Regions from separate parts of the Terrabacter sp. 05T424 genome, predicted to be linked through region 4. Evidence: predicted binding sites of a transcription regulator. Region 4 holds the regulator's gene; each other region holds the start of a gene.
The links. Region 4 encodes LexA, which represses DNA repair genes until DNA is damaged. Its sites were predicted from a motif close to TCGAACANNTGTTCGA; they were not measured.
Positions count from the first base shown of each region.

Region 1: the regulator LexA is predicted to act here: its motif matches at 2,550-2,565, upstream of AC1DE0_RS09995 (DUF6504 family protein).
Region 2: the regulator LexA is predicted to act here: its motif matches at 1,712-1,727, upstream of AC1DE0_RS19775 (HNH endonuclease signature motif containing protein).
Region 3: the regulator LexA is predicted to act here: its motif matches at 1,571-1,586, upstream of ruvC (crossover junction endodeoxyribonuclease RuvC).

Region 1 covers NZ_JBFTLB010000003.1:173,069-178,526, forward strand. Annotated here, with positions in the region: gene AC1DE0_RS09980 (methylenetetrahydrofolate reductase) at 1-533, shown strand, start outside; gene AC1DE0_RS09985 (hypothetical protein) at 732-1,259, opposite strand; gene AC1DE0_RS09990 (DUF4126 domain-containing protein) at 1,453-2,193, opposite strand; gene AC1DE0_RS09995 (DUF6504 family protein) at 2,829-3,128, shown strand; gene AC1DE0_RS10000 (SAV_6107 family HEPN domain-containing protein) at 3,163-3,630, shown strand; gene AC1DE0_RS10005 (DNA polymerase III subunit alpha) at 3,636-5,458, shown strand, end outside.
Region 2 covers NZ_JBFTLB010000012.1:57,117-62,574, forward strand. Annotated here, with positions in the region: gene AC1DE0_RS19765 (NAD(P)/FAD-dependent oxidoreductase) at 1-682, opposite strand, end outside; gene AC1DE0_RS19770 (phosphatase PAP2 family protein) at 730-1,557, opposite strand; gene AC1DE0_RS19775 (HNH endonuclease signature motif containing protein) at 1,772-3,379, shown strand; gene AC1DE0_RS19780 (CAP domain-containing protein) at 3,398-3,901, opposite strand; gene AC1DE0_RS19785 (DUF4385 domain-containing protein) at 4,006-4,506, opposite strand; gene AC1DE0_RS19790 (GNAT family N-acetyltransferase) at 4,567-5,145, shown strand; gene AC1DE0_RS19795 (DNA-3-methyladenine glycosylase I) at 5,156-5,458, shown strand, end outside.
Region 3 covers NZ_JBFTLB010000003.1:293,051-298,508, reverse strand. Annotated here, with positions in the region: gene ruvB (Holliday junction branch migration DNA helicase RuvB) at 1-270, opposite strand, end outside; gene ruvA (Holliday junction branch migration protein RuvA) at 267-869, opposite strand; gene ruvC (crossover junction endodeoxyribonuclease RuvC) at 866-1,531, opposite strand; gene AC1DE0_RS10560 (YebC/PmpR family DNA-binding transcriptional regulator) at 1,709-2,467, opposite strand; gene pdxT (pyridoxal 5'-phosphate synthase glutaminase subunit PdxT) at 2,464-3,144, opposite strand; gene kynU (kynureninase) at 3,313-4,566, shown strand; gene AC1DE0_RS10545 (DUF4037 domain-containing protein) at 4,559-5,458, opposite strand, start outside.
Region 4 covers NZ_JBFTLB010000007.1:51,286-56,743, forward strand. Annotated here, with positions in the region: gene AC1DE0_RS14810 (alpha/beta hydrolase) at 1-1,150, opposite strand, end outside; gene AC1DE0_RS14815 (hypothetical protein) at 1,147-1,476, opposite strand; gene AC1DE0_RS14820 (LysM peptidoglycan-binding domain-containing protein) at 1,748-2,146, opposite strand; gene lexA (transcriptional repressor LexA) at 2,410-3,108, shown strand; gene AC1DE0_RS14830 (hypothetical protein) at 3,208-4,110, shown strand; gene AC1DE0_RS14835 (aminoglycoside phosphotransferase family protein) at 4,123-5,199, opposite strand; gene AC1DE0_RS14840 (Sir2 family NAD-dependent protein deacetylase) at 5,183-5,458, opposite strand, start outside.

The DNA.
Region 1 (5,458 bases), on a different contig from region 4:
CCCAGGGCGGCCTCGGCCAGCCGTGGGTGGCCCACCCCGAGGGGCTCGACCACGCCGACGAGCTCGTCTCCCTCGTCAAGGGCCTCGGCGACTTCACCGTCGGTGTCGCGGCCTTCCCTGACGGCCACCCCGAGTCCGGCACGATCGAGGAGGACGCCCAAACGCTGATCCGCAAGGAGCAGGCCGGGGCACAGTTCGCGATCACCCAGATGGTCTTCGACGTCGACAACTACCTGCGGCTGCGCGACGAGCTCGTGCGGCGCGGGTCGGCCCTGCCCGTGGTCCCGGCGATCATGCCGATCACCAACGCCCGCCAGGTGGTGCGCATGGCCCAGCTCGCCGGTCAGCCCATGCCGACCGCCGTCACCGACCGGCTAGACCGGCACGGCGACGACGCGGCCGCGATGCGGGCCGAGGGCATGGCCATCGCTACCGAGTCGTCGCAGCGACTGCTCGACGAGGGCGCCCCGGGCATCCACTTCATCACCATGAACCGCTCGTCGGCGACGCTCGGGGTCTTCGGGAACCTCTGAGCCGTCCGGGCCGGCGACGGGCCGGCGACGGGACGGCGACGGGGCGTCCGGGCCGGCGACGCGCTGGCGACGGGCCTTTCTGCCTGCCGATCGGTCGGCACCCGGTGTCGTCCTGACGACCTCCGATGCGGACTGACCCGCCGCGTGACGCTCAGCGCGTTCTCGCGGCGGATCAGTCTGGATCTGCGCGCTGCAGGCTCAGGTGGTGCTCGACGACGTCGCCGAGCCGTTCGGGGAGGTCGACGTGCCGCCCTGGCCCGTCTGGCCCTGCGGGCCGTCGCCGTCGTGGTCTCCGCGACCGCCGCCCGGACCGCCGCCCGGGCCGACCTCCTGCACGGCGGTGACCGCGAACGAGGCGTCGACCTGGACGATGATGTGCGTGCCGTCCGTGCGCACCATGTGCGCCTCGTACACGCCGTCGGAGTCTGTCTCGACGCGCTCGATCGTCGCGGTCGGCTCCTTGGCCTTGGCGGCGGCCGTCACCTTGGCGGCCGTGTCGCCGGTGAGCAGCGTCTCGTCGGACCGCATCGGCTTGCTCGGGTCGGTGTTGCCGTTGCCGGCCGCGCCGCCCGTTCCCTCGCCGAGCTGGCCGTAGACAGCCCCGTTCGCGGTGAGGCTGGTCGTTCCCGCGGACTCGTCCGCGCTTGCGAGGGCGGCCCCGCCGAGCGCGAGCGCCGACGCGGCCACGATGCCGGCGCCGGCCAGCGCGATGGTCTTGTTCTTCATGCGTTCCACTCCTTCGATGGGCTGGCCTCGTGCCAGCTGGATCCACCGTCGGAGACGGCCCTGTGGCAGGGCCCTTGCCCTCGTGGGCACGTCCTGTGAGTCGGTGCGCCTTCTTGTGAGGTGTCAGCCTTGCTCGCCGCTGGGTCACCGTGACGTCGTCGGGAGTCGCCGTGAGGTTGCCGTGACGCGGCGGTCAGGTCTCCTGGTCGAAGGGGCGCTCGGGTCGGGCCTCGGCCGGTGGCACCGGGCGAGGCGGCCCGGACCCACGGTCGCGACCCAGGCCCCATCCGGGTCGGCGACCAGGGTCGTGACGCGAGTCGACGGCACCGGCCGACGGGGCGGAGATGCCCACCCGTTCGCCCCAGGCGTCGTAGCGCCGCTTGTAGCGCCGGATGCGGCCGGCGAGCTTGTAGACGAGGAACGCCCCGATGGCGAGGAAGAGGAACGCGATCGCGGCCGCCCACCAGGGGTGCGCGATGGCGAGTGCGGTGACCCCTGTGACCGTGACGTCCTCGGTGGTGCTGACGACGATGTTGCTCGCCGGCTCGGGGGAGGTGTTGACGGCGGCGCGCAGTCCGGCCTTGATGCCGTGCGAGATCAGCGCCGTGACGCCGCCGGTGGCCGCGCCGATCGCCGCGTCGAGGCCGGCGGTCTCGTGGCCGATGAGGTAGCCGATCGTCGCGCCCACGGCCGGTCTGACGACCGTGTGCACCGAGTCCCAGACGGAGTCGACGTAGGGGATCTTGTCGGCGAGCATCTCGACGGCGAAGAGGATCCCTGCGCCGACGAGCACGTCGGTGCGTGCCAGGGCGTTGGGGATCTGGCTGAGGTTGAAGATCTTGTCGGCCAGTCCGAGGACGAGCACGACGGCGTACGCGTTGACCCCGCTGCCCCACCCGGTGGTGAAGGCCATGGGGATGAGCTCGGCGCCCACGACGCTCCTTCGGTCGTGCGCCGGTCGCGGTGCGCCGGTGCGTCCATGCCCGTCCGGTCGGCCGAGCCCAGGTCCAACGCCACTGACGCTCCCGTATTCCCGGGGGGCGCGCAACGGGACGCGCTGGCACGAGGTGGCCGGCGGGCAGCGGAACGGGTCCGATCCGTGAGCGGACAGGACCCCTGCGCCTCTCCGTTCGCGGACCGAACCCGCGGTCCCAACCCTTCCGAGGAACGGACGGGCGGACCTGAGCACGATTACTCAGGTTCGCCCGTTTCGTGCCGTATGCCGGATGCGCAGCGGGCGGTCCGGCCGTTCTTGACACGGTGTCGGCGCCGGGGGTTACGCTCTTCACATCGAACAAGTGTTCGAACTTTTGTCGGTTTGTCAGTCAGTCGTCGGTTGGTTGTCGGGCTGCTCGTGTGGGGCGCAAGTGGTCCGGGTCGTGATGTCCGGCCCGACGTGTCCGAGGGAGACGTGTCGTGGTGCGTAGGTTCAGTGACTCCGTCCAGGTGAGGGTGCAGAGAAGAGAGCAGGAGTGGGAGAGAGGCCGGGAGAAGAGCCGGGAAGGCGGATCGTCGGCGTCGCTGGATGCGTCCGTTTCGCCAGAGCCGTCAGGTGTGCCGGAGCCATCCGTGTCATCCGTGTCGTCGGCAGGACCGGCTCCGGAGGCGTTCATCTGGCGCGGTCGCCTCTACGTCGTGCGCAGCGTCCTCTCCCAGTGGCGCGAGCGCCGCGCCTGGTGGCGCGACGCGCTCGAGGCCGACGAGGCACAGGTGCGCCCCGGCGAGACGCTGGTCGCAGCAGCGGCCGAGCAGCACGTCTGGCGGGTCGAGGCGAGCCCGGGGTGGTCCTTCGCGCCCGGGGTCTACGACCTCGCCCACGACGAGTCCCCGAGGGGCGACCAATGGTCGCTCGTCCGGGTCTCCGACTGAGACCGACATGAGACGAGAGAGGAGAACAGCCACCATGACCGCCGCCCACGACGTGCGACGCCCACCCATCTCGGTCGCCGTGCTCGACCTGCTCGAACGGGGCCGCGCGACCCTCGAGTCCGCGTGCCGCACGAGTGACGCGTCCGAGCGCTACCGCGACTCCCACCTCGGGGCCCTGCGGGCCGCGGCGGCCCTCGTCGCCGCCCGCACCGTCCCGTCGCCGCGCTCCCGGCCACGCAGCGTCTGGCAGGTGCTGCCGGGGGTGGCCCCCGAGCTGGGGGAGTGGGCTGCCTTCTTCTCCGCGTGCTCGGCCCACCGGTCGATCATCGACCGCGGCGGTCACATCAGCTCCCGCGAGGCCGACGACCTGCTGCGTCAGGCCGAGATGTTCCTCGAGATCGTCCAGGACCTTCTCGGGATCCCGGCGACGATGCCGCTGCCGCAGTCGATCACCCCCGTCTCGGCCGCCCCCGCCACGAGGAGCCGGGCGAACAGCGCGTGAGCAGCATGACCACCACCACTCCAGCCTTCGTCCACCTGCACGTCGCGTCCGGCTACTCCATGCGTTACGGCACGGCCAAGCCGCACCAGCTCGTCGAGCGAGCCGCAGCCTTCGGCCAACCGGCCCTCGCGCTGACCGACCGCGACGGGCTCTACGGCGCAGTGAAGTTCGTCCGTTCCTGCATGGAGCACGACGTCGCACCGATCCTCGGTGTCGACCTCGCCCTCGGGCCGGAGCATCCCGAGCGGCGACGACCCGTGCGCACCCCGGTCCGCGGTGGGGCGCTCGTCGACCCCAGGCTGCCGCGCGTCACGGTGCTGGCCCGCGGCAGCGCCACCGGCCTCGCGCCGGGCGAGGGCTGGGCGGCCCTCTGTCGTCTCGTCACCGCGACCCACCTGCGCGGCGAGCGCGGCAACCCGGTCACCACCGCGAGCCTCGTGGCCGAGCACGCGCGTCCGGGGCCTGACCCCGACCTCGGCCCGGCCGGCCCGGCCGCTCCCGATCGGGACCTGTCCGCCCGACGCAGCGGACGGCATACCTCGTCGGTGGCCGGCGGCCCCAGCCCGCTCGTCGTGCTCCTGGGGCCCGACTCCGACGTCGGCCGAGAGGTGCTCGCCAAGCGACGCGACCGGGCCCGGGCGGCGCTGGAGCGCTGGGTCGCACTGCTGCCGCGTGGCGGCGTCGCCGTCGAGGTCGTCTGCCACGGCGGACCCGAGCACCAGCCCGGCAGCCTCGGCCAGGCCGGCCGCATGCTCGCCCTCGCCTGCGAGATGGGCGTGCCCAGCGTCATCACGGCGGCGGTGCGCCACGCCGACCCGCAGGACGCCGCCATCGTCGACGTCCTCGACGCCGCCCGTCGGCTCGTCGCCCTCGACGCGCGCCACCTCGACCGCGTCACCACGGCGGGGCACCTGTCCCCGACGCCGCTCATGCACGCCCTCGCCCTCGACGTCGTGCAGGTCTCGGGCCCCGGGCTCGTCGGCGGCGGTTCGCTCGCCCGCGAGCAGGCGAGCGAGCTGCTCGCCCGCACCACGGCGCTCGCCACCGAGTGCGTCCAGGATCCCCGTTCCGACCTCGGCATCGGCTCGGTGCACCTGCCCGAGCCCGGCGTGCTCGGCATCCGTCCCGGCACCAACCCGCACCATGTCCTGGCCCGCCGGTGCCGCGAGTCCATCGCGACCCGCTACCCCGGTCGCTCCGCGAGCGAGCTCGGTGCCGTCAGCGACCGGCTCGAGGACGAGCTCGGCGTCATCGAGACGCTCGGCTACGCGACCTACTTCCTCACCGTCGCCCAGGTCTGCGACCTCATCCGCGAGATGGGGGTGCGGGTCGCCGCCCGCGGTTCCGGGGCCGGGTCCCTCGTCAACTACCTCCTCGGCATCTCCGGGGTCGACCCGATGCGTCACGGCCTGCTCATGGAGCGCTTCTGCTCACCGCTTCGAGCCGAGCTGCCCGACATCGACATCGACGTCGAGTCGGCCCGCCGCACCGAGATCTACGAGCGCATCCTCGACCACTTCGGCGGCGAGCGGGTCACCTGCGTCTCGATGATGGACACCTACCGGGTGCGTCACGCGATCCGCGACGCCGGCGCCGCGCTCGGGCTGCCCCCGCCCGAGGTCGACGCGATGGCCAAGGCGTTCCCGCACATCGCCGCCCGCAACGTGCGCAACGCCCTGGCCGAGCTGCCCGAGCTGCGGGCGAGTGGGCTCGACGTGCCGCGCCTGCAGCTGATGTTCGACATCGTCGAGCGTCTCGACGGACTGCCACGGCACATCGCGCTGCACCCGTGCGGGGTCGTGCTCTCCGACTCGGTCCTGCTCGACCG
Region 2 (5,458 bases), on a different contig from region 4:
CGTCGACGTCGGCGGGCCGACCGTAGATGCGCGAGGCGACGTCGCGCACGCTCCTCGCGCTGCCGACGCGCTTGGCCATGTCCATGACGAGCGGGAACTCCGGCTCGCCTCCCTCGGCCGCGAGCAGCTGCAGCACGTGCTGGCCCTTCTCGCTGTCGGGGGCGTAGACGCGGTTGGGCATGCCCATGCGGTCGAGGTAGTCGCGGATGCCGAGCGTGAGCGCGTCCTCGACGGGGGAGACGATCGCGACGGCGACGACCTCGGGCTCGGCGACGGTCGAGCCCCAGTCGGAGAGCAGCTCGCAGATGGCCGTGTGGAACTCCTCGTCGCGGGCGCCGCGCGGCATCAGCAGGTACGCGTCGTACTTGCCCTTCGCCATGCCGCCGCGAAGGCGCTCGGCGTCCTCCCGGAAGGTCGACACGTGGGCGGCGATGACGCGGCGCGCGGTCGGCACTGTCTGGCGCCACCAGTGGAAGGCCTGGTGCACATCGCCGTCGGGCAGGCGCGACTCGGTGACGAACATCGCCACCTGGCCTCCGTCGGCGACGACGCGCTTCGCGGCCTGTTTGGCCTCGTGGGCCGAGGTGGCCGTGGGCAGCTCGTAGTCGCGGGCGTAGCGACTGAACTCGTCGAGCAGCTGCTCGCAGCGCGTCTCGGACACCAGGATGATCGCCGGCTTCACCCTGTCGATCCTAGGAGGGCGGGCGCCGAGAAGGTATGCCGTCGCGCTCAGTCCGTGATCACGGTGACGCCGGTGGGCCGCCGGTTTTCCTCTGGTCGCTGACGCAGGGTCAGCCACAACCGGTGCGCGGTGATCACCAGGAGCGCCCAGGCGAGGCCGATGAGCCAGCCGGCGACGACGTCGGTGAGCCAGTGGTGCCCGAGGAAGACGCGGGAGAGTCCCATCGCCACGACGAACACCGTGGCCGTCGTGATGGTGACGACGCGCTGCCAGGTGGCGGTCGTCTCGATGAGGATGAGGTAGGCCACCACGGTCGTCAGGACGGTGGCGTTGAGCGTGTGCCCGCTGGGGAAGCTCGGTGAGATCTCGAGCGGTGGCACGGCCAGCGCCGCCGGCGGCCGGGCCCGGTCGACGAAGTCCTTGCCCACGATCGTCATGGCGATGGACCCGGCGGCTGCGACGACGGTCAGGACGATGGGCGTCCAGCGACGGCGCCGCCAGGTGACGATGGCGACCGCCACGGCGGCGAGGATCGGCATGCCGACCGGCCCGCCGACGTCGGTGAAGGCGGTGACGGCCGAGTCGAGACCGGGGGATCGCAGCGTGACGGCCGCGTCGAGCACCGGCTGGTCGATCGCGGAGAGGGACCTGTTCTCGGTGACGCTCTCGTAGACCGACTCGATGCCCTCGACCAGCAGGACCATGACGACGATCGCGATCGCGGCGAAGACGACGAAGGCCAGGTGCGCGGACGACCACTGCACCGTTCGCGTCGTGGCGGCGACGAGCCACCGGCCGAATCTCGAGTGCCACGACGTGAGGTCGCGGGCGCCGATCGTGTCGTCTGGGGTGGATGGCCGGCCGGTCGGTGGCATGGCCCCATCCTCACCCATGGGTTCGGGACGTGGCGGGAGGCGGCGCCTCGCGTCGGCGGCGAGCTGTTGCCCAGCCAGGTCGGAGCGCGTGCTGCAGCCTTGGATGACTCTGCGGCGCAGTCTGTTTGCTGTGGACGGCCGGTTGACAGGGGTGTCGAACCCGTGTTCGAATGTATGTCAAGAGATGACAACGACGGGGTCGAAGGAGTGGGGCATGACGACCGACGCCTGTGCGCCACACGCCGTGCAGGCGCGGCCGTCGCACCACCTCTCCGACGCTCTCGTCGACCTGACTGACCTGTCCGAGCTCTATGGGGCGCGAGCGGCAGGACGCGCGACCGTGCCCGTTCACGACCGATCCAGCGTCGAGCGTGCCGTGCGTCGTGAGGTGGCTCGGGTCCTGCTGGAGCACCAGCTTCCTGTGCTCGTCGCTGAGCTCGTCGCTGCCGCGACGGACGACCTGGCACTCGAGCCGCCCACCGACCTCGAGGCGATGGCGAGTGCCGAGCTCCGTGTCGTCGAGGCCGTCGAGAGGTGCAAGGCGGTCCTCGACGGAGTCGCTCTGGAGTCGCTCGCGAGGCTCGAGTCCGACATCGAGGCGGGGGAGCAGGCGCGATTCGCCGCGCTCGGTCGGGCGCGACCGCCGGGCTGGGTCGACCCCGCAGAGCTCACCGTGCTCGAGGTCGCCACGGCGACCGGTCTCGGTCAGCACGAGGTGGGCGCTCGTCTCGACCTGGCGACCACCCGCAGTCCGGGCGCCGCTGAGCTGCGAGCTCGCCTGTCCCGCGGGGAGGTGAGCCTCTACCGAGCGTGCACCGTCGAGCACGAGATCCGGCAGCTGCCGGCCGAGGCCGGGCCCGACATCGTCGAGGCGGCACTCCGGTCGAAGGACGATGCGCCTCCCTCGCCGACACTGTTCCGCCAGCGGCTCACTCGTGCCTGCCTGGCAGCCGACCGTGAGGCCGCGGCTCGTAGACGTGCGGCCCGGAGGCGCCGTGGTGCGCATGCCCGCATCGACGCCGATGGTCTCGGCGTGCTCACCGTCACCAACGACGCCGACAAGATCATCGCCGCGATGGAGCGGGTGGACGTGCTGGCCCGTGGCGCACGGCAGGCCGGCGACTCGCGCTCGCTTGATGAGTTGCGGGCCGACATCATCAGCGATGCGCTGATCTTCGGCGAGACAGACCTGTCACCGCGAGGTCCAGTCGATGCCGGACGCACGAAGGCCGGCCGCCGGCCACCGGCGCAGGTCACGATCGTCGTGCCCCTCAGCACAGCCTTGGGGCTCACCGATGCACCGTGCGAGATCCCTGGCTACGGATGGGTCACCGCCGAGCACGCCAGACAGGTCATCCTCAACCCCGACTCGGCGTGGCGACGCCTCATCGTCGATGCCACGACGGGCACGGCGCTCAAGCTGGAGACCCAGGCCTACCGTCCTACGGCTGAGATGAGGGCGCACGTCGAGGCGGTCGACGGCAGCTGTCGGGGGCCCGGTTGCACGGTCCCGGCAGCACGCTGCGACCTCGACCACGACATCCCCTGGCCGCACGGTCCGACGACCTGCACCAACCTCACCGGCAAGCACCGTCTGCACCACAACGTCCGCACCCACGGGCAGTGGCAGGCCGAACGCGACCCCCTCGACCACACGGTCCGCTGGCGCACGGCGGCCGGACGCCGCTACACGAGCCGTCCCCACGACTGGCTCGAGGCGCTTCGAGATGGCCCGCCGCCTGAGACCCCGCGGCGCGAGCACTCGCCGCACGAACACCCGCCCCATGAGCACTCGCCGGACAGCGACGGGCCGCCCTTCTGAAGCTTGGCGCCGGTTCGGTCAGCCGCCGAAGTCCTGGGTCCAGTAGGCGCCGTAGGGGCCGCCGGTGGCGTAGCCGACCCCGATGGCCCGGTAGCCGCAGTTGAGGATGTTGGCCCGGTGGCCAGGGCTCTTCATCCAGGCGGTCATCACGGCAGACGGGGTGCGGTAGCCGGCCGCGATGTTCTCGCCGAGCCGGGTGCCGGTGTAGCCCTGAGCCCTGATCCGCTGCACGAAGGTGCGCCCGTCGAGGGAGGTGTGCGAGAAGTAGCGCCGCTTCGCCATGTCGGCGGAGTGTGCCTGGGCGGCGCGGGCGAGCCGGGCGTCGGCGACCACTCCGCGGCACCCCACCTTGGCCCGCTGTGCATTGACGAGCTGGACGACCTGCTGCTGGTAGGTGAGTGCGGCGCTCGCCGGTGCCGCCGCCGTCGCCAGCGGGGCCGCCGCCAGCAGGACGGTCAGGCCGGCGAGGACGGCCGGGCGGATGCGGCGCGCGCGAGTGGTGGGGGCGGGCGTGGTCTTCATGGTGCCTCCGGGGAGCGTGACTCCGGCCGTGTGCCGTCCGGCCACGCTAGGCGCGTACGCGTCGGTACACTTACGAAACCGGCAAAAAGGACAATGGTCCCGAGTCAGCCGTGGCACTCCCGATGCTCGGCCCGCCACGCCGTGTACGCCTCCACCTGCTCCACGGCGTCCCAGGCGGCCTTGAAGATGCGAGCCGCCTCGGCCTTCTCCGGGTCCTCCGGACCGCGGGGCAGAGCGGCCCGTCCGTGCGAGCCGCTCTGTCCGCGCCGGTCGGCCGGCACCGGCCCCGCATACTTCCGGCCGCCCGGGTGGTTGGCGTAGCGCCGAGCCCGGGTGAACCCCATCTGGAGGTACTTGCGGGCCACGTCGGCGCCCACCAGGTCGCCGGCCGCCAGGTACGCGTCGAACCGTGACCTGATCGCGGCCGCGCTCTCGCGGGCGGCCTCCGGGTTGCGGAAGCGCCACAGGGGGAGCAGCTCGTCCTTGTACGGCTGGACCCGCAGCACTCCCTGCTCGCCGCGCCCGACGCGGTAGAGCTCCGGATGGGCCCGCAGGTCGAGGGCTGAGAGGTCGACCCCGTCGTACGGGTCGGCTGACGGCGTCACGCCATGTCCATGCCCGCTCGGGCGCCCCGACCGTCGGTGCGGCTGGCTAGCGTGCTTCCCATGACCCTCGAGGTGCGCCCCGCGACGCACGCCCGCTTCGGCGACGTAGCGACCATGCTGGGCCCGACGAACCCGGCGAGCACCGTCTGCTGGTGCCTGAGCCACCGCCTCGACTCGAGGACGAGCAGGCAGCTCGTGGGCGCAGCTCGCGGCGAGTACGTCGAGCAGCTGACGCGACGGCGGGTCGCTCCCGGCGTGCTCGCCTACGACGGCGACGAGGTCGTCGGCTGGGCCGCCGTGGCGCCGCGCGCAGAGCTGCCGTTCGCGCGGTCCACGAAGATCCCGCACGTCGACGACATCCCCGTGTGGTCGATCTGGTGCATCCGCGTGCGTCCCGGTCACCGGCGCCAGGGCATCTCCCACGCGCTGCTCGAGGGCGCCGTCGACTACGCCCGGCAGCAGGGGGCGCCCGCCGTCGAGGGCTACCCCGTCGACAACCGCGGCGAGAAGGTCGACCTCACGATGGCGTACGTCGGCACGCGCGCCCTCTTCGAGCGCGCCGGCTTCACGAAGGCAGCCGACACCGACTCCGTCTCCGGCGGCTTCCCCCGCGTCGTCATGCGCCTGGCGCTGTCCTAGGGTCGGCGCCATGACGGTCGTAGGTGCAGACGGACTCGCCCGCCCCACGTGGGCCTCGGTCGACCCGCTCCTCAAGGAGTACTACGACACCGAGTGGGGCATGCCGATCCGCGACGAGCACGGGCTCTACGAGCGCATCTGTCTCGAGGGCTTCCAGTCGGGCCTGTCGTGGGCGACCATCCTGCGCAAGCGCCCCAACTTCCGCGCCGCCTTCGCGGACTTCGACCCCGACGTCGTGGCCGGCTTCACCGAGAGCGACGTCGAGCGGCTGCTCGGCGACGCCGGCATCATCCGGCACCGCGGCAAGATCCAG
Region 3 (5,458 bases), on a different contig from region 4:
CAGCGTCGTCTTGCCGAGGCCGGGCGGCCCGGAGAGCAGCACGTGGTCAGGGGGTGTGCCCCGGCGTCGGGCCGCCTTGAGCACGAGGCCGAGCTGTTCGCGCACCCGCGGCTGGCCCGGGAAGTCGTCGAGACGCTTGGGTCGCAGGGCAGCCTCGACCTGTCGCTCGTCGGTGTCGCTGCCGGCGTCGACGATGCGAGCGGTCGCGTCGAAGCCGTCCTCCCACACGTCGGGTGCCTCGTCGACGTCCCAGGACCGGTCGACGCTCATCGCCCGAGCTCCTGCAGGGCCGAACGCAGCAGAGCGGAGACCCCCGCGCCGTCAGCTGCGAGGGGTGCCACCTTGTCGAGGGCGTCGTCGGCCTGGCGGGCCGTCCAGCCGAGCCCGACCAGCGCCTCGCCCACCTGCTCGCGCCAGGCCTCGCCGGTGTGGAGGTGGACGGGCTCGGCGACGCCACCCGTGCCGGGCAGCGCGCCGAGCTTGTCCTTGAGCTCGAGGACCATGCGCTCGGCGCCCTTCTTGCCGATGCCCGGCACCTTGGTCAGGGCGACGAGGTCACCCGTGCCGAGGGCTACCCGCACCGCGTCGGGCGTGTGCACCGCGAGGACGGCGAGGGCGAGCCGTGGACCGACGCCCGAGACCGTCTGGACGGTCTCGAAGACGTGCTTCTCGTCGTCGGTGGCGAAGCCGTAGAGGGTCAGGGAGTCCTCGCGCACGACCAGGCTGGTGGCCAGCTCGGTGGGCTGCCCGAGCCGCACGGACGTCGCGGTGGCGGGCGTCGTGTGCACGAGCATGCCGACACCGCCGACGCCGACCACGACGGAGTCGAGGCCGACCTTGAGGACGGTGCCGGAGAGCGAGGCGATCATCGGGGTTGGGCTCCAGGGTTGGACGGGTTGGGTCTGGACTGGGGGGTCGAGCGGGTGGTTCGGACGGCGGCGGTGCGCAGACGACGGTCGGCCGGTGCACCGCCCGCGGGCAGCCGACGGGGTATGCCGCCGCCCTGGGTGCCGGTGCGCGCGAGCACTGCGAGCCGTGCCTCCTCGAGCCGGCTCTGGGTGCCACCGCGCCAGACGTGGCAGATCGCGAGCGCGAGGGCGTCGGCGGCGTCGGCCGGCTTGGGCGGGGTGTCGAGACCGAGCAGCCGGGTGACCATGGTCGTCACCTGGGCCTTGTCGGCCCGACCGCTGCCGCTGACCGCGGCCTTGACCTCGGTGGGCGTGTGCAGGGTGACTGGCAGGCCCAGTCGCTCGGCGATGATCATGACGATGCCGGTCACCTGGGCGGTGCCCATGACGGTGGAGACGTTGGTGTCGGCGAAGACCCGCTCGATGGCCACGGCCTCTGGACGGTGCCGCTCGAACCACAGCCGCATCTCGTCCTCGACCGCGACGAGGCGCCTCGGCGTGGGGTCGGTGGACGGCGTGCGGATGACTCCCACCTCGACGAGCGACAGGCGCCGGCCCGGCACGCCGTCGACGACACCGACGCCACACCGCGTGAGCCCGGGGTCGACCGCGAGGACGCGCACGGCATACCTCCTGGGTCAGTGGTCGGGGCGACGAGCGATCCGAACAGGTGTTCGGGGCAACGCTAACCGCCCTCCCCCGAAAGGGCGGGAGGCACGCCGGTCACCGGCGTGCCTCCCGCACCTGAGCACCTGAGCACCTGAGCACCTGAGCGCATGGGCACATCAGCCCGGACGAGCTCACTCGTCTTCGTCGAGCTGCGCCAGCACGTCGTCGGGGATGTCGCCGTTGGCGAAGACGTTCTGCACGTCGTCGCTGTCCTCGAGCGCCTCGATGACGCGGATCATCTTCTTCGCGCCGTCGAGGTCGAGCGGGACCTGCAGGTTCGGCACGAACGACGCCTCGGCCGACTCGTAGTCGATGCCGGCGTCCTGGATCGCCTTGCGGACCGCGACGAAGTCCGTGGCCTCGGAGATGATCTCCCAGGTGTCGCCGTTGTCGTTGACCTCTTCGGCGCCCGCCTCCAGCACGACCTCGAGGATGTCGTCCTCAGAGCCGGCCTCCTTGAGGACCGTGACGACGCCCTTGCGGTTGAAGACGTAGGACACCGAGCCCGGGTCGGCCAGCTGGCCGCCGTTGCGGGTCAGCGCCGTGCGCACCTCGGCGGCGGCGCGGTTGCGGTTGTCGGTGAGGCACTCGATGAGCACCGCGACGCCGTTCGGCGCGTAGCCCTCGTACATGATCGTCTGCCAGTCGGCCGCCCCGGCCTCGGCGCCCGAGGCGCGCTTGACCGCGCGGTCGATGTTGTCGTTGGGCACCGACGTCTTCTTCGCCTTCTGGATGGCGTCGTAGAGGGTCGGGTTGCCGGTGGGGTCAGCGCCGCCCTGACGGGCCGCGACCTCGATGTTCTTGATGAGCTTGGCGAAGAGCTTGCCGCGCTTGGCGTCCTTGGCCGCCTTCTGGTGCTTCGTGGTGGCCCATTTGGAGTGGCCGCTCATGCAGTGTCCTCGCGTTCCGGTGACTGGCTGGCACCGGACTGCTGGAGTCGGTGCGCTCTGACGATCGAGACGAACTCGGCGTGGATCCGGCGATCGCCCCCCACCTCGGGGTGGAAGGACGTGGCCATCAGGTTGCCCTGCCGGACCGCGACGATCCTACCGGCGGCTGCTCCCTCGCCCGCGCGGGCGAGCACCTGGACGTCGGGACCGGCCTCCTCGACCCAGGGTGCGCGGATGAAGACGGCGTGCACGGTGCCGGTCGCGCCGGGGTCGGACCAGGCGTACTCGAGGTCCTGCTCGAAGGAGTCGACCTGGCGGCCGAAGGCGTTGCGCCGAACCGTGACGTCGAGGCCGCCGAGGGTCTGCTGGTCGGGCCGGGCGTCGACGATACGGTCGGCGAGCATGATCATCCCGGCGCACGAGCCGTACGCGGGCATGCCCTCCGCGATGCGGCGCAGCAGGGGCTCACGCAGCTCGAACGCGCGGACGAGCTTGTCCATGACGGTCGACTCGCCACCGGGGATGACCAGCCCGTCGACCTGCTCGACCTCGGACGGGCGGCGTACCGTGACGGCCTCGGCGCCGAGGGCGCTCAATGCTGCGAGGTGCTCGCGCACGTCGCCCTGCACGGCGAGGACGCCGATGCGCACCGTCTCTGCGGCTGACGGCGCGGTCATGGTCTCGCCGTTGGTGGTCGTGGTGCTCACCGGGCAAGCGTAGGGCGGAGCGGCGACCGCCCCGACGCGGGGCTCCCCCGTGCCCGACTCCGACGAACCGTCTGGCATGTGAGACGGCCACCGCACCTGCCCTGACGCCACGGTGAGCCCACCGGCTACGTTGCGGCCATGACGACGGTGCACACCCACGACGCCCTTCTCGCCCGCGCCGAGCGCGCGGACGCCGAGTCGCCGCTGCGCGACACGCGAGACCGCTTCGACCTGCCCGAGGGTGTCATCTACCTCGACGGCAACTCGCTCGGTGCCCTCCCCCGTGCCGTGCCGGCCGTCGTCGACGACGTCATGCACCGGCAGTGGGGCGAGCGGCTCATCCGGTCGTGGAACGAGGCCGACTGGTGGGGTGCCCAGACGCGGGTCGGCGACACAGTCGGCCGACTCGTCGGCGCCGCACCCGGGCAGGTCGTCGTCACGGACTCCACGTCGGTCAACCTGTTCAAGGCGATCGTCGGTGCGGGACGCCTGCGCCCGGGACGTCGCGTGGTGCTCACCGACCCCGACTCGTTCCCCACCGACCTCTACATGACCGAGTCTGCCGCCGCGCTGGCGGGGCTGGAGGTGCGCCGGGTCCACCCGCGGGACGCGGTGGCGGCGATCGGTGAGATCGGCGAGGACCTGGCTCTCGCGTCCTACTCGAGCGTCGACTACCGCACCGGAGAGGTCTGGGACCTGCCGGCCATCACCCGGGCGGCCCACGCAGTGGGTGCGCTGGCCTGCTGGGACCTGTGCCACTCGGCCGGGGTGCTCGAGGTCGACCTCGATGCCGGGGGCGCCGACCTCGCCGTGGGGTGCGGCTACAAGTACCTCAACGGTGGCCCCGGTGCGCCCGCGTTCCTCTACGTCGCCCAGCGCCACCAGGACACCTTCGACCAGCCGCTCACCGGCTGGCAGGGCCACGCCCACCCGTTCGAGATGCGCCCCGACTACGAGCCGGCACCCGGCATCACGCGGGCGCGGGTCGGCACCCCGCCCCTGCTGTCGGTGCTCGCCCTCGAGGCGGCGCTGACCGCGTACGACGGCCTCTCCCCTGCGGACGTGCGGGCCGTCTCCCTGTCGGTGACCGGCACGTTCATCGACGCCCTCGACGAGCTCGGTGTCGACCTGCCCCTGGCCACTCCGCGCGAGCCCGGCCGTCGCGGCTCGCAGGTCTCGCTGCGCCACCCGCAGGCGTTCGCCGTCGTGCAGGCGCTGATCGCCCGCGGGGTCATCGGGGACTTCCGCGAGCCTGACATCATCCGGCTCGGTTTCGCGCCGCTCTACGTGACCCACGTCGACGCCGTCCGGGCAGCCGTGCACGTGAAGGAGGTGCTCGACGGCCGCGAGTTCGAGCAGCCGGAGTTCGCCGAGCGGGGCGCCGTCACCTGACGGGTCGTCGACGGAGCGCGGCGTCGACGAGCACGTCGACGTTGGCGCTCCACTGCTCCGCCGACCCCACGCCGCGTCTCAGCGCCCGCACCTCGGGGTCGGTCACGGAGTCCTCGAGCAGGCGCACGACGTCCTCGCGGACGCCGACGAACGGGCGGTCCCAGAAGGGCTCGACCGGGTCGTCGACGGTGGGCAGGCCGGCGTCCCGCTGGATGCCGGCCAGCACGCGGAGCGCCTCGACCAGTCCTGCCTCACGATCGGCCCACCGCGAGGCCGAGACGGCGTCGGTGAGAGGTCGGGCGACGGCCGATGCGGACGGGAGGGCGGACAGGCTCGTGCCGAGCCACTTCGCGTAGGGCGGCCACCTCCGGTCGAGCAGGTGCGCGAGGTGCATCGTCACGTGGGCCATTCGGCTGGCGATGACGCGCGAGCCGAGGTCGTCGCCCCGCTCCCCCGTGCGCCCCACGAACGGCAGCTCCTGGCCGATCCGCGCCCAGTCGGTCGCCACGACGTGACGCCAGAGGTCGTCGGGGTACCACTGCAACCGACGACGTATGCCGTCCAGCTGGCCGGCGTCGTCGGCGAAGACCGCGCCCCCGACGATCTCGAGCACGGCCTGGCCGGTGAGCGACAGCCAGTCGTCGATGCCGAGGTCGCGGGTCGGGTCGACCCCCAGCCGCGACACGGCCAGGTCGCGCGCCGAGTCGACCTGGACCCGGTGCCGGACGACGGGCTCCCACGTCGTCGCGAACCGCACCGGGTGGCCCAGGAAGGAGGCCGGCAGCGTCGACTCGAGGTGGGCGTCGACCTCGGGCACGGCCGGCGCGGGGACGACGAGGTTGAGGCGAAGGCCCCAGTCGTGGTCGCGCGACATGACGTCGTCGAGGCCAAG
Region 4 (5,458 bases):
CGTCGTAGCCCATCCACGTGACGACCGCGACATCATCCCCCCGTGCGATCGCCCGTGCCTCGGAGCGCATCCGGACGAACGTGTCGTCGTAGCGCCGCAGGTCGGCACCGACCATGGTCGAGAGGCCGCCCACGAAGGTGACGACGTGCTCGGCCCGGTCGACGTCTCCCACAGCGACGACGGCCCTCAGGTCAGGCTCGCGAGCGTCCAGCAGGAGAAGCCGTCGCGGCGCCCCGTCACGGCGGGCGAGCACGTCACGCACCGCGCGTATGCCGTCCAGCTGTTCCTGCGCCCGCGTCCGCTCGGCGGCGTTCCAGGGAGAGCCCCGGCGCCGCGCGTCGCGAGCACGAGCGGTCGCCGTGCGCTCCGCGCGGTCGAGGAGGATCAGGTTCGCCTCCTGGCGCGCGGCCGCCGGCACCCCGTCGCGAGGACCGACCCACTCAGGCTGCTCGCGGAGAGCCTGACGTCGCTCCTCGTCGGTGAGGGACCGCCACCACGCCGCCGACGCGAACACGCCGGCGGCCGTCGGGGGCGGCGCCGGCAGGTCGCTTCCGTCGAGGACAGCCGCCCCGGAGGCCGATCCAGCCGCCGGGCCGCCTGCTGCCGCGAGAGAGGTGGCTCCTCGCGCCGCGGCCAGCAGCGCGCGGTGCAGGTCTTCGTCGGTCCGGGTGGCCGCGCGCCGGGCCTGCTGCAGGCAGGCGTCGACCTCGGCCCTGAGCAGGTCGTCGAGGCGCGCCCGGTGCGCCTCCCCGACAGGGTCGCCGAGAGAGGCTCGCACCGGGAGGAACAGGCGACCGTCGTCGTCGACCCAAGCACCCTCGTCAGACGCTCGGTGGTCGGCGCGCCCGATCAGGTCGAGTGCACCCTGCAGGCGTTGGGCGGCGTGGGCCACGGCGTTCCCTGCCACCGCGATGCTGCTCGCGAGCTGTCCCAGCCCGGCCACCACGGTGCCGTAGCGGTCGGCCGCGGCGCTCGAGCCGGCACCGCTCCACCGAGGCGCGGCCGACCGGCGCCACAGCACCAACTCGGCCAGGACGACGAGCCGGGATCGGCGCTGCTCCAGACGCCGGCTCACCTCGAGCAGCAGCTGCGGCCGGCCGGCACGGATGTCGCGCACGGTCAGGCCCGAGCCCACGACCGCGGCGCTCACCGTGTGCCGTCGACGGGGTCGCCTTGGGCGGCGCCAGGCAGGGTCGCCTGCAGGGCTTGCCGGGCCACCTGTTCGACGGCGTCGTAGCCGTCGGCGGCGAGGCTGACGCGACGCCCGAGCTCGCGGAGCTCCCACTGGGCCGTCGACAGCCTCGCCTGCCAGGCAGCCGCCACCTGTGGCAGTCCCGACGCGCAGCGACCCCCCGGAAGAGCCGTTGCCACCGGCCGGAGGTCGTCGGCCACCCCGAGCCGCCGCACCTGCCCTAGCACCTCCTCGATGGTGACGGCGCTGGCTCGCAGCGCCGCCGTGTCGATCTCGTATCTCATCCCTGCTCCCTTCCCGAGGCCAGCCACGCTAGGTCGCGGACGCCGGGTCCGGCTGGCGTCATCCACAGGCTCCGGGCGGCCGGTCGTGACACAGCAGAACGCCGCACCCCTCCTCAGGGGTGCGGCGTCCGGGCGGTCACGACGGGGTCGAAGCGCCGTTACCGCCAGCCGCTGGAGGTGGAGCCAACGCGGCCGATGGGGCGGGTCGAGAGAAGCGGGAGCGAGCCAGGCGGCATACGCACGGAAGCCACGAGCCAGGGAGCTCCCGGTGTCAGCGACCCGGGACGACGAGCTGCTGCCCGACGTGGATCTCGGTGGTGCTGAGGCTGTTGGCGACCTGGAGCTCGACGACACCGTCGGCGACGGACAGCTGCGGCAGCTCGCGCGCCGCGATGCCCGACAGCGTCTGACCCGAGGTGACGGTGACCGTGTGGGAGCCGGACGATGCCGAGGCGAGCTGACCGGCCAGTCCGACCGCCAGCAGCGAGACGACCGCCGCGACCAGGATCGAGACCACGAGCCGGCCGAACCGTGTCAGGCGCAGGGGCGGCTGGGCGGCCCGTGCGGCGCGGACGGCCTCGCGCCCGGTGGGCACGAGCACGAGGTGCGGACGGGCCGGCGGCTGCGTGGTCTGCGGCTGACGAACGGCCTCGAGGACGATGGCGCTCATGGTGACCTCCCCTTGCTCCTGAACTGGCGAACGTGTGTTCGATAGAACGTCTGTACGAGTTGTAGCACGTATGTTCGAGGAAGTCGAGACACGCATCGAACAGGTGTTTGGCAACTGTGTTCGAACCTCGTTACTCTTTCCTCACACCACACACCTCACCAGCCACCACTGACACTGGCCCCCGAGCGGCCCTCGACCTCTCCTCGCGCAGTTCTCGAGCCAGGTTCAGCACACGGTCTGACGAGCCGACGAAGGGGATCACCATGGGCGTGACCGAGCTTCCCGATCGCGAGACCGGCGACGGACTGACCGTGCGTCAGCGGCGCGTGCTCGAGGTGATCCGCAACTCCGTCGACCGCAGGGGCTACCCGCCGAGCATGCGCGAGATCGGCGACGCCGTCGGCCTGGCGAGCCCCTCGAGCGTCTCCCACCAGCTCAACGCCCTGGTGGCCAAGGGCTACCTGCGCCGCGACCCCAACCGCCCGCGCGCCCTCGAGATCGTCTCGCCGGATGCGACGGCCGAAGAGGTCGGCTACCGCAGCGGCGACCACTACGACACCGAGACCGGCTCCGGCGACGCCCGTCCCGAGGCGTCCTACGTGCCCGTTCTCGGGCAGATCGCGGCAGGCGTCCCGATCACGGCCGAGGAGGTCGTCGAGGACGTCTTCCCGCTGCCGAAGCAGCTCGTCGGCGAAGGCGACCTCTTCCTCCTCAAGGTCAACGGCGACTCCATGGTCGACGCCGCCATCTGCGACGGCGACTGGGTCGTCGTGCGCCAGCAGCAGCACGCCGACAACGGCGACGTCGTCGCGGCGATGCTCGACAACGAGGCCACGGTGAAGACGTTCAAGCGCGTCGACGGGCACGTCTGGCTGATGCCGCACAACGAGGACTTCTCCCCCATCGACGGCGACGACGCGACGATCCTCGGCAAGGTCACCGCCGTCCTGCGCCGAATCTGACGCGCGGGGTCGCCCGCGGCGACGCGACCCCGCTCCAGCAGGCGTATCGCCACGGCGGCCGCCACACTCTGACGAGTGAGTCCTGCAGAGGAGACCGCCATGGCATCCGGGCGCACCCGCGACGTCGTCTACACCTACCGCTACCTGCGGGGCGCGATGATCGCCCTGCTGCTCATGCTCCTGCTGTCGGTGGGCTACGAGTGGTGGTGGGAGACCGAACACAGCTGCTGGCTCGGCTCGATCAGCGCCTACTACTACACGCCCGCGCGGACGGTCTTCGTCGGCTCCCTCTGCGCCCTCGGCGCGAGCCTCATCGCGTACAAGGGGCACTCGTCCGAGGAGGACGTGCTGCTCAACTTCTCCGGCTTCATGGCGTTCGTCGTCGCCATGGTGCCGACCGTCCCCGACGACCGCTGCGGGCCGAACGCCTACACGCAGACGCCCGCCGAGATCGCCGCGGCGGTGCGCAACAACATCTGGTCGCTCGTCGTCGTCGCGGTGATCGCGGCCGTCATCGTCGCGGCGCTCAAACGAGGCGCGATGCGGCGCGATGCCTCCGCGCGCCCGACGACGCGGTCGGTGCTGGTGACCCTGGCCTGCGCAGGCGTGCTGCTGGTGGAGCTCACCCTGTTCCTCGTCCTGCGCGACCGTTTCATCGCCCTGAGCCACGGCATCGCCGCGGGCACCATGGTGGCCGGGGTCATCGCCGTCATGGTGTTCAGCGCACTGCGCACCGAGGAGCGCCACCGGGCGGCCGGCGACGACGACGGGCGCGGCTACCGCCGCATCTACCTCGCCATCGCGGTCGCGCTCACGGTCGCGCTCGCCGCGACGGTCGTCGCGGCGCTGACGGTCCAGGGCTTCGCCCACCTCGTCCTCGTCGCCGAGGTCATCGTCATCGTGCTGTTCGCGACCTACTGGGGCGTCCAGACCAAGGAGCTGTGGGACCTCGGCGAGGTCTCCGCCGACGAGGCACGCGACCTCGGGGCCCGTGCCGAGTAGCCCCTCCGCGGCTCACGACAGGGGCGTGGGGTCGCCGAGGGCCCCGAGCCACCACGTGCCCGCATCGCCGTACTCCGCCCGCTCTTCTGTCGTCATCGTGGCCACGACCCGCAGCCAGGACTCGGCGCGCGCGAGCCGCCCCAGGTGCAGGGCCGCGGGCAGCGCCTGCCGGAGCCGGGTCGAGGGAACGACGTCGCTCCAGACCTCGAGTCCCGCGTCGGCCACCCGTCGCACTCGCGGGTCGTCGGGCCCCGCCTCGAAGCGGTGCAGGAGCACGTTGAGCGGGATGAACAGGGCGGTGAGGGGGTGCGCGAGCACCGCGTCGCCGAAGTCGAAGAAGCGCATCCCCGCTGGCGTGGCAAAGACGTTGTTGGCGTGCAGGTCGTTGTGCACGAGGTTCACGCCCAGGCCGAGCGCGTCGAGCTCGGTGCCCCACCGCTCCACCGTCGGAAGCAGGCACTCCAGCCGTGCCGCCACCTCCGGCTCCATCCGCCGCGGGTCGCCCGCGGGAAGCGCGACGAGAGAGGCCGTCCGGCCGCTCACGTAGGCCGCCGCGTGCGTCGGGCGCAGGAGGCCGGCGCCGGCCGCCCCGAGCTCACGCTCGTGCCCGACGAGCTCACGCTGCAGGTGCATCGCTTCCGCAGCGACGCGGCACCACGCGTCGACGTCGTCGCCCGCGACGGTCTCGGCGAAGACCGGGCCCTGGTCGGGCACGAGGTGCAGACCTCGCTCGAGGTCCGCGGCGACGACCGGCACCACGCGGTCGGGGGCGAGTCGGTCGAGGACGACGAGCAGCGCGGCCTCGAAGGACTGGTGAGCGCAGTTCTGCTTGGCCCAGTAGACCGTGCCGTCGGCGGCTCGGGCCCGCCACACGGTCGACCACGGACGTTGGTGCACGGGCTCGAGATCGACAAGTTGGCTGCCGAGCCCGTCGAGGGCGCCCTCGAGCCACGTACGCAGCTCGTCGGCGAACTCCTCGGACACCCACCGCACCGACGGGCCGGGCCCGTCCTCAGGCAGGACGGCATACTCCGTCGGTTCGTCCCCGCGGCGGTGCGCACCGCCCTCCGGGTCAGTGACCGAGGGCATCGCGCAGCGCGGTGAGAGTCTCGCCCAGCGGGGCGTGCAGGCGGATCGTCGCCTCGGCATCGCCGCGGGTCGCCGACCGGGTGAGGATGGCAACGGGCACGTGGCGCTGGTGGGCGCGGCGCACGAAGCGGTAGCCGCTCATGACCGACAGTGACGAACCGAGCACGAGCACGGCGCCGGCCGCCTCGACGAGTCCGAAGCAGCGCTCGACGAGCGCCTTGGGCACGGACTCGCCGAAGAAGACCACGTCGGGCTTGAC